Regions from separate parts of the Nocardia sp. NPDC127526 genome, predicted to be linked through region 3. Evidence: riboswitches for the same ligand, from Rfam matches in the RefSeq annotation. Region 3 holds a riboswitch; each other region holds the start of a gene.
What was found. A riboswitch is a leader RNA that binds a small molecule or an ion and turns the genes downstream of it on or off. The one in region 3 is predicted to bind S-adenosylmethionine.
Positions count from the first base shown of each region.

Region 1: another riboswitch for S-adenosylmethionine. It lies ahead of ACFVIV_RS27845 (bifunctional o-acetylhomoserine/o-acetylserine sulfhydrylase); the one in region 3 lies ahead of ACFVIV_RS16605 (rhodanese-like domain-containing protein).
Region 2: another riboswitch for S-adenosylmethionine. It lies ahead of ACFVIV_RS00070 (aminotransferase class V-fold PLP-dependent enzyme); the one in region 3 lies ahead of ACFVIV_RS16605 (rhodanese-like domain-containing protein).

Region 1 covers NZ_JBHXVO010000021.1:103,914-107,330, reverse strand. Annotated here, with positions in the region: gene ACFVIV_RS27855 (MFS transporter) at 1-999, opposite strand, end outside; gene ACFVIV_RS27850 (TetR/AcrR family transcriptional regulator) at 1,134-1,829, shown strand; SAM riboswitch class IV at 1,841-1,951, shown strand; gene ACFVIV_RS27845 (bifunctional o-acetylhomoserine/o-acetylserine sulfhydrylase) at 2,048-3,373, shown strand.
Region 2 covers NZ_JBHXVO010000001.1:10,466-13,882, reverse strand. Annotated here, with positions in the region: gene ACFVIV_RS00080 (LysE family translocator) at 1-279, opposite strand, end outside; gene ACFVIV_RS00075 (heme oxygenase (biliverdin-producing)) at 320-991, opposite strand; SAM riboswitch class IV at 1,178-1,293, shown strand; gene ACFVIV_RS00070 (aminotransferase class V-fold PLP-dependent enzyme) at 1,338-2,651, shown strand; gene ACFVIV_RS00065 (hypothetical protein) at 2,691-2,879, opposite strand; gene ACFVIV_RS00060 (DUF2752 domain-containing protein) at 2,895-3,350, opposite strand; gene ACFVIV_RS00055 (TetR family transcriptional regulator) at 3,350-3,417, opposite strand, start outside.
Region 3 covers NZ_JBHXVO010000008.1:88,373-91,789, forward strand. Annotated here, with positions in the region: gene ACFVIV_RS16595 (type 1 glutamine amidotransferase family protein) at 1-59, opposite strand, end outside; gene ACFVIV_RS16600 (O-succinylhomoserine sulfhydrylase) at 172-1,386, opposite strand; gene ACFVIV_RS16605 (rhodanese-like domain-containing protein) at 1,383-1,805, opposite strand; SAM riboswitch class IV at 1,821-1,937, opposite strand; gene ACFVIV_RS16610 (hypothetical protein) at 1,979-2,416, opposite strand; gene ACFVIV_RS16615 (FAD-dependent oxidoreductase) at 2,710-3,417, shown strand, end outside.

The sequences.
Region 1 (3,417 bases), on a different contig from region 3:
GAGGCCGGCGGCGATGACGATGCCGATCGGGAAGGGCAGGAAGGCCACTCCCGCCTTCAGCGCCGAGTAGCCCAGCGTGATCTGCAGGTAGAAGCTCAGGTTGAGGAACATGGCGAACATGGCGATGGGGACCAGCAAGGCCACCAGGAACGACCCGCCCCGGTTGATCTCACCCGGAATGCGCAGCGGCAGTAGCGGATTCGCGGAACGGCGCTCGATGGCCACGAAGGCGGCCAGCAGTGCGAGCCCGGCGCCGAGCAGGGCGAGGGTGGTGCCCGCCAGCCAGCCGTCGTCGGCCGCCCGGCTGAATCCGTAGACGATCGAGACCAATCCGAGCGTGACGGTGACTGCGCCGGGCAGGTCGTAACCGCCGGTGCGCGGTTCGGGCACGTCCTTGACCACGAAGGCCAGCCCGCCCAGCACCGCCAGCAGCGCGAAGGGCGTATTGATCAGCAGGGTCCAGCGCCAGTCCGCGTATTCGGTGAGCGCGCCGCCCACGATGAGCCCGATGGCCACCCCGCCCGCCGAGACCGCCGCGAAGACGCCGAAGGCGCGGGCGCGCTCCTTGGCCTCGGGGAAGGTCACCGACACCAGCGACAGCGCGGCCGGCGCCAGCAGCGCGGCGAACGCGCCCTGCAGACCGCGTCCGGCGAACAGCTGCCAGCCGGTTTGCGCGAGCCCGGCCAGCGCCGAGGCCGCGGCGAAGCCGATCAGGCCGATGAGCAGGATCCGGCGCCGGCCCAGATAGTCGGCCAGCCGCCCGCCGAGCAGCAGCAGGCCGCCGAAGATGAGCGTGTACGCCGTCATCACCCATTGCCGGTCGCCGTCGCTGATGTGCAGGTCCTGCTGTGCGAAGGGCAGCGCGATCGTGACGATGGTGACGTCCAGCACCACCATCAGCTGCGCCAGGGCGAGTACGCCCAGCGCCCACCAGCGGGTGGAAGTCGTTGTCTCGATTGGTTTCCGGTCGGCGTCCAGCGCCGCGATCCCGCCGGTCATGGTCATCTCCTCGGTTGCCGGGCAGTGCAGCCCATCGTGTCACCGGGCGACAAATGTCGTCAAGAGAAATCTGTCGCGTTGCGACAGTTGTCAGATGAAGTCACAATCGCGCGAGGTATCGCTAGACTGGACCGATGCTCGGTTTGTCGACGTCGACCACCCGGACCGGACTCCGGGAGCGCAAGAAGCAGCAAACGCGGTCTCGGATCATCGAGGTCGCCCTGCGGTTGTGCGACAAGCAGGGCTTCGACGCCACCACCGTCGAGCAGATCGCCGACGCGGCCGATGTCTCACCGCGCACCGTGAACCGGTACTTCGACTCGAAAGAGGCCATCGTGGTCGGCCTCATCGAGGACTTCGAGGGCGCGCAGGCCGAGGCGCTGGCCGCCCAGCCGCGCACCGGCAATGAACTCGAAGCGCTACGCGCCAGCTTCCTCGCGGTGATCGACCGCATCCTCACCGAGGGCGAACCGATCTCCTTCGAGCAGTTCAAGCAGATGCAGCGGCTGATCCTGGACAACCCCACCGTGCGGGCCCGCAGTTTCGAATCCGTCTCCTTCGAACAGGCCGCCCTCGCACAGGTGCTGGCGGAGCGGCTCGGCGCCGCGCCCGATGCGCTCTCGGTGCAGCTGCTGCTGTCGATCTGGCAGGTCATCTGCCATGCCGGCAAGGAGGACAGCCTGCGGCAACTGCTCGACGGGAATGATCTGGAAGCCATCGCCGCGCACTGCGTGAATCACGTGAACACCGCCTATGCGGAGTACATCCGGGTGTGCGCGGTTCCGAGTGTGTCCGGCCCCACTGCGGGAAGTTCCGAATCCGGCGGTTAGAATCTCGCTCAGGTCAAGAGCATCAGCGACAAGCCCCGGCTCGCTGATCGGCAACCCTCCAGCTGCGGTGGGGTGCTCCGGGTGAGGACCTGGCACTCGAGGGACGAGTGCAAGCGCAACGTAGGAGGCCACCCGAAATGTGTTGTTGTCGAAGCCTATTCGTTTCTCGATAACGTCAGACTTCCGCCTTTCGGCGACCTTTTTTCTTGGAGCAGGACATGAGTGACTCGACCGCGCCCATCGACCCGGCCGACTGGTCTTTCGACACCAAGCAGATCCATGCCGGGCAGGCGCCCGACGCCGCCACCGGGGCCCGCGCCCTGCCGATCTATCAGACGACGTCCTATGCCTTCCGCGATACCGATCACGCCGCCGCGCTGTTCGGGCTCGCCGAGCCGGGCAATATCTACACCCGCATCATGAATCCCACCCAGGACGTGGTGGAACAGCGCATCGCCGCGCTGGAGGGCGGTGTGGCGGCGCTGCTGCTGGCCTCCGGGCAGGCGGCGGAGACCTTCGCCATCCTGAATCTCGCGGCGGCGGGCGACCACATCGTGTCCAGCCCGCACCTGTACGGCGGGACCTACAACCTCTTTCACTACTCGCTGCCCAAGCTGGGCATCGAGGTCAGCTTCGTCGAGGATCCCGACGATCTGGAGCAGTGGCGGGCGGCCGTGCGGCCCAATACCAAGGCGTTCTACGGCGAGACCGTCGCGAACCCGAGCAGTTCGATCCTGGATATCCCGGGCGTTGCTCGAATCGCGCACGCGGCGGGCGTGCCGCTCATCGTGGACAACACGGTGGCCACGCCGTACCTGATCCAGCCGCTGAAGCACGGCGCGGACATCGTGGTGCATTCGGCCACCAAGTACCTGGGCGGGCACGGTTCGGCGGTGGCCGGTGTGATCGTGGACGGCGGCACCTTCGACTGGACCGTGCGCGATGCCGGCGGGCAGTCCCGGTTCCCGGGGTTCACCAGCCCCGATCCGTCCTACAACGGCGTGGTCTTCGCCGAGCTCGGCGCGCCGGCGTTCGCGCTCAAGGCGCGCGTGCAGTTGCTGCGCGATCTGGGCGCGGCCGTGTCGCCGTTCAACGCGTTCCTGATCAGCCAGGGCATCGAGACGCTGAGCCTGCGGGTGGAGCGGCACGTGGCCAATGCCCGGGCGGTCGCGGAGTTTCTGGCCGCCGCGCCGGGTGTGGAATCGGTGTCCTACGCGGGCCTGCCGAGCTCACCCTGGTATGAGCGTGGCAAACAACTGGCACCCAAGGGCGTCGGCGCCATCGTCTCCTTCGAGCTGGCCGGCGGCGTGGACGCGGGCAAGAAGTTCGTGGAGGCGCTGGTCCTGCACAGCCATGTCGCTAACATCGGGGATGTGCGCTCGCTCGTGATCCATCCGGCGTCGACGACCCATTCCCAGCTGACTCCCGAGGAGCAGCTCGCTTCGGGCGTCACGCCTGGTCTGGTGCGTCTGGCCGTGGGCATCGAGGGTATCGAGGACATCCTGGCGGATCTCCGGGCCGGACTGACGGCGGCGGCACGGTGATCGTGAACATCGAATCGAGCACGGCGCGGGAGACGGCGGAAGCA
Region 2 (3,417 bases), on a different contig from region 3:
ATACTCCAGAAACGCGCGAATCCCCAAGTACACCAGGTAGATTCCACCGACCACCTTCAAGGCCCGATAGGCCGTGGCCGACTGCTCCAGCAGCGCCGCCACCCCGGCGGCCACCACCACCGCCCAGACGATCCCGCCCAGCGCCGACCCGATCGCCGCGGCCACCGCCGGTCGTCGCCCGATAATCGAAAACCGCAGCACCAGAAAAGAATCCGGCCCGGGCGTCAGCGACAGCACCAGGCACAGCCCGATAAAGCTCAGCAGCAGCGGAAGGCTCACCCCTCCATGGCAGCGCACCGCCGCCGCCGGGGCAAGGGAATTAGGCGGCGAACTCCGCGCCCAGCTCGCGGAACACCTCGGTGTTCAGCGTGAACGCCAGCCGCGCCTCATCGAGCACCTGCTCGACCTCGGGACCGCCGACCGGCAGCTGATCGAGCTGCTCGCGGTATTCGCGTTTGAACGCAGCGGGATTCGAGATGCCGTCGAAGACGTAGAACCGCACGCCGTCGCCCTTCTTGGGCAGGTCCCACAGCTTCTCGGCGGTCCCGCGAATGACCTGGCCGCCGGAAAGATCGCCCAGGTAGCGGGTGTAGTGGTGGGCCACGTATCCGGCCGGGAAGCTGCGCGCGCACTCCTCGATGCGGGCGGCGTAGGCGGCGGTGGACGGCAGCGCGGTCAGCTCATCGCGCCAGTTCGCCCCGCCCAGGTGGGCCAGATCGGCTTCCAGGGACTGCAGGCGGGCCAGTTCCGGCCGGATGAACGGCCCCGCGACCGGATTCCCGGCGAGCTCGGCGGAATGCTTCTCCAGGGCGGCGTAGACGAACCACAGCTGCGCGGTGTAGCGGTAGAAGGCCTCGACTCCGAGTGCGCCGCCGAGCATGTCGCGCATGAAGGTGGAGTGTTCGGCCTCTTCGTGCTGCCGCTCGGTCGCGGTGCGGATGAGGGTCGAGAACGGCGTGCCGGTGTCGGTGGTGTTGGCCTGCGCAGACATGGTCTAACAACCTCTCGTGATCAACTCCGGAACCGCCGAAGTATGGCTACCCTAACTTCCCCATCGACTGTACGCGTCAGCAACGATCTCGCGATTCGAACTTTGCGGTCCCGGCGATCCAACTTTCGGATGATTTTCCGGACGGGGTTGACAAGGCTCCCGGCCGTCTGCCAACCTCTCAAACCAGGTCATGAGTACCAGCGCAAAGCCCCGGCTAGCTGGTCGGCAACCCTCCTCCGCGGTGGGGTGCTCCGGGTGACGACCAGGCCGCAGCCCAAAACCGGGCGCGGCAAGCGCGGACTCTCGATCATTCGATCGCGTGTCCCTGGCCCGATGGGATTTCGTGATGACTGCTTTCGCCGACCAGACCTGTGCCGCTCTCGCCACCGTCTCCGGCTGTGACCTCCAGGTGCCCCTCGTGCAGGGCGGGACCATTCGCTACGCCAACTTCGACTACGCCGCCAGCGCACCCGCCCTGCAGCAGGTCACCGACCGGATCGCCGAACTGCTGCCGACCTACGCCAGCGTGCACCGCGGCGCCGGCTACGCCTCGCGCATCTCAACCGACTGCTACGAATCCGCCCGCGGTTCGGTCGCCCGCTTCCTCAATGCCGCCGACGATCAGGTCGTGGTCTTCACCCGCAACACCACCGATTCGCTGAACCTGCTCGCCTCCTGCGTGCCCGGCGACACCGTGGTCCTGGACGTGGAACACCACGCCAACTTCCTGCCGTGGACCCGCCACGGCCGCCGCGTGGTGCCCATTGCCGACACCATCGAGGAGACCATCCAGCGCATCGTGGCCGAACTGTGCAGCAAACCCGCTGCGCTGCTGGCCATTACGGGCGCCTCGAATGTGACCGGTGAACTGCTCCCGCTGGAGCGCCTGGCCTGGATCGCGCACCAGTGCGGCACCCGCATCCTGGTCGACGCCGCCCAACTGGCCCCGCACCGCCGCATCGACCTGAAGACCACCGGCATCGACTACCTGGCCTTCTCCGGCCACAAGGCCTACGCCCCCTTCGGCGCGGGCGTGCTGGTCGGCCGCCGCGACTGGCTCGATGCCGCCGAGCCGTATCTGGCCGGCGGCGGCGCGGTGCGCTCGGTGACCGCCGACGGCGCCGACTGGGCGCCCGCCCCGCAGCGCCACGAGGCCGGCTCCCCCAATGTGCTCGGCGTGGCCGCCCTGGCCGCGGCCTGCGACACCCTCGCCGGACTGGACGAGGCCACCGTGCTCGAGCACGAGCAGTACCTCACCCATCGCCTGCGCTACGGTCTGAAAACCGTTCCGGGCGTGAAGTTCCTGCGCATCTTCCGGGACAGCACCGACGCCGTCGGCATTGTCGCCTTCACCATCGACGGCTTCGAGCCCGGGCAGGTCGCCGCCTACCTCTCGGCCGAGCACGGCATCGGCGTGCGCGACGGTCGCTTCTGCGCCCACCCGCTGCTGTCCCGCCTCGGCGTGGACGCCGCCCTGCGCGCCAGCATCGGCCTGGGCACCACCGCCGCCGACGTGGACCGGCTCATCGACGCCGTCGCCACCCTGGTGGAGAACGGCCCGGCCTGGAATTACGCCCGCACCGAGGGCCATTGGAACCCGGTCCCGGAAACCCGCCCTTTCGCGAATACCGATGCGGGAGCTGCGCCCTGCGGCTTTTGAGGGTTCGGGGCGAAGCCCCTGAGAGTCCCGAGAGTTGGGTTATGGCACGAGATAGCGGGCGGCGAGCTCCTCGACGAAGGGATCGTCGTCCGCTACCGCATTCAGCAGGTCCAGGTCATCGCGCACCGAGATCTCACGCGGATCATCCAGTTCCGGATCGGCGGGACCGTCCTCTTCCAGCTGCCGGATCAATTTCGCGCGCACGCGCTCTTTCAACGTGTCAGCCATAACCCGAGCATGCCATCAAACAGGCGCGAGCCAGCTCCCCCACGGCGTATTCCGGACGACCGTATATATAAGGAGCAGAGCCAGCGTGATCCACAGGGCCTTCTTCGGCAGCACCTGAGGTAGTCGCGGAATCGTCTCCCCGCGCCACCCGCGCACCAGCCACGATCCCCACCACACGGCGAAGCCCAGCAGCAACGGCACGATCAGAATATTGCTGTGGACGGCATCGAGAATCCGCCCGTCGGTGAGATTGTGCAGTCCCCGCAATCCCCCGCACCCCGGGCACCACAGCCCGGTCAGCTCGTAGAACGGGCAGAACCCGTACGACCCTTCCGCGTGCGGATCCCGGAAATGCAGCAGGGCCAATCCGCCCGCCACCGCCGCGCCCGCGAGCAATGGCATGCCCACGCCGACCCAGCGGGGCCGGGCCGGATTTTCGTTCACGGGCGCTGACGTGGTGTCCACGAGCATCAACGGTAGCCGGGCCCGCGGCGCGCTGCCAGATCGCCGACGGGTGCGAGCAGCACGCCCGCGAGCA
Region 3 (3,417 bases):
GCGTGGCCGGTCTCCCAGTCGGAGAAGGTGTCGTAGATGGCCAGGTGCACTGTCTTCATCGTCATGACAGTATCCTGTCATATTTGACAGCACGCTGTCAATGGACCGCGTCCCGGAAAACGACGAAGGCCGGAACCGTCGATAGACGGTTCCGGCCTCACGGCGAAACACTCAGCTCAGTGCGTGATCCAGATCGCCGAGCAGATCCTCGACATCCTCCAGGCCGATCGAGATGCGCACGACGCCATCCGAAAGGCCGATGCTGGCACGGCCTTCCGGCCCCATCGCGCGGTGCGTCGTGGTGGCCGGATGGGTGATCAGGGTCTTGGCATCACCGAGATTGTTGGAGATATCGATGATGCGCAGGCGGTTGAGCACCTCGAAGGCGCGCTTCTTGGCCTCGTCCGCGGGTGCTGCCAGTTCGAAAGTGACGACCGTGCCGCCGCCCGACATCTGGCTCTTGGCCAGCTCGTACTGCGGATGGGAGGGCAGGAAGGGGTATTTCACCCAGGAGACCGCCGGATGCTGCTCCAGGAATTCGGCAATGCGCAGGGCGGAGGCATTGGACTGCCGCACCCGCAGCGGCATGGTCTCCAGGCCCTTGAGCAGCGTCCAGGCATTGAACGGGCTCAGCGCCGGACCCGTGTGGCGCATGAGGTTTTTCACCGGGCCGTCGATGTAGTCGTGCGGGCCCAGAATGGCGCCGCCGAGCACCCGGCCCTGACCGTCGATGTGCTTGGTGCCCGAGTAGACGAGCACGTCCGCGCCGAGGTCGAAGCCGCGCTGCAGCAGCGGGGTGGCGAAGACATTGTCCAGCACCACCTTCGCGCCCGCGGCGTGCGCGAGCTCGGTGACGCGGCGGACATCCACCAGGGTCTGCATGGGGTTCGAGGGGGTCTCGAAGAACACGGCCTGGGTGGGCACCGACAGCGCCCGCTCCCACTGCTCCAGATCCTCGCCGTCGACGAAGACGGTCTCCACTCCCCAGCGCGGCAGAATCTCGTTGGCCACCACAAAACACGAGCCGAACAGGCTGCGCGCCGCGACCAGGCGGTCACCCGCGCCGAGCAGGGCGCCCAGGGCGGTGAACACGGCCGACATGCCCGACGCCGTGGCGAAGGCCGCCTCGGCGCCGTCGATGAGCCGCAGCCGCTCCTCGAACATGGCGACGGTGGGATTGCCGTAGCGGGAGTAGACGAAATGCTCGATATCGCCGGTGAAGGAGGCCTCCGCCGCCTCGGCGCTCTCATAGACGAAGCCCGAGTTCAGGAACAGCGCCTCGGACGTCTCGTCGTAGCCGGAGCGCCGGATGCCGCCGCGCACGCCCAGGGTGGCGGGGCCGACGCCCTCGGGCAGCGGCTTGTCGAACGAGCCACCGGTGATCATGACTGCCTCCACGGAAGTCCATCGGCCCGCCAGCCGGTCTGGCCGCGATGCCCGCGCGCGTCCAGCGCGCCTTCGAAACCCTCGACCACATTGAACGACGGCGCGAAGCCGACGGCGGTGGCGGCGGTGGCCGCGCCGATGGACCGCTGACCGGACCGGCAGATGAAGATGACCGGCGCGTCCGACTCGGCGGCACGATCCGCGAGGGCCTGCTTCAGCTGGTCCACGAAACGGGCATTCGGGGTGCCGCTGGTGTCCACCCACTCGATCAGCGCGGTCGGCCGGCCGATACCGCTGGTGTCGGGCACGCCGACGAATCGCCATTCGGCTTCGGTGCGCACGTCCACCAGCACCGCATCCGGATTGTCCCGCAACAGTTCCCACGCCTGTTTCGGCGTGATGTCACCCGCGTAGCTCACTTCGAACCTCCTGTGAATCCGCACTTGCCGCACCATTTTTCCGGTGCGCGGCCAGGTCGTCACCCGGAGCACCCCACCGCGGAGGAGGGTTGCCGACCAGCCAGCCGGGGCTTGGCGCTGGTACTCATGACCTGGGATGAGAGTGCCTGGGCCGGAGCCCGGCTGTCAAACGTTCAGTTGCAGACCAGCCAGCGGCTGCCGGATTTGGTGAAGGTCCAGGTCGCCGTCCGTTCGGCGCCGTCGGCCTTGTAGGTGACCTGCGCGGTGGCGCGATCACCGGTGATCACGGGGTCGGTGAGCCGCACGAATTCGAACTGGACGCCCTCGTCACGAGGGTTGCTCAGGGGTGAGCGGTTCTCGTCGAAGCCCTGGCACACCGTATTCGGATCCAGGACGTCGGTGCCGCTGCGGGATTGGGTGAAGGCGCTGGCGGCCACCGCGAGCCGGTCGGAGTCTGTGACATTCTTCTCAACCGGCGACACCAGGGCAGCGACCACGATGCCGATGATGACGACCAGGATTACGCCCGCAGCCAGCAGGAACGGCCACAGTGAACGAGTTTCGCTCTGGCTGATTTTAATTGGCTGATCGGATTGGCCGTCATCGCTCATGACTAGATCATGCCTGGTCGGAATGGGTGCGATGACCGCGACACCGGGTACTCGTGAGGATGAGGGGCCGCCGGGATCCAGCACACCGACGCGGGGGACAATCCAGACGCACGATTAGAATCGGCACAATTCCCGCAAAAATGCGGGAATTACCGAGAACCATGCAGCAACGCCGCAGCGTCGGGGGTTCCTATCCCGGCACCGCCCGCAGCCGGACCATCAACTTAGCCTAAGCTAAGAACGAAGGCCGCAGGCCGACGACACGTAGCTCCAACCAAAGGGTGCGCATAAGAATGACCGAACAGAGTGCAGCGACCCGCCCGCTCCGCATTGCGATCGTGGGCGCCGGCCCCGCGGGCATCTATGCCGCCGACGCGTTGATGAAATCCGACGCCGAGGTGAGCATCGACCTGTACGAGCGGATGCCCGCTCCGTTCGGTCTCATCCGCTACGGCGTCGCACCCGACCACCCGCGCATCAAGGGCATCATCACCGCCCTGCACAAGGTGCTCGACAAGCCGCAGGTCCGCCTGCTCGGCAATATCGACTACGGCGTCGACATCACCCTCGAGGACCTGCAGGGCTTCTACGACGCGGTCATCTTCTCCACCGGCGCCAATGCCGACCGCGCCCTGGAGATCCCGGGCATCGAGCTGGACGGCTCCTACGGCGCCGCCGACTTCGTGTCCTGGTACGACGGGCACCCGGACGTGCCGCGCACCTGGCCGCTGGACGCGGAGAAGGTCGCGGTCCTCGGCGTCGGCAATGTCGCCCTCGACGTGGCGCGCGTGCTCGCCAAGACCGGCGACGAACTGCTGCCGACCGAGATCCCGCCGAACGTCTACGAGGGTCTCAAGGCCAACAAGGCCCTGGAAGTGCACGTGTTCGGCCGCCGCGGTCCCGCGCAGGCCAAGTTCACCCCGCTCGAGCTGCGCGAGCTGGATCATTCGCCGACCATCGAGGTCATCGTCGATCCCGAGGACATCGACTACGACGAGGGC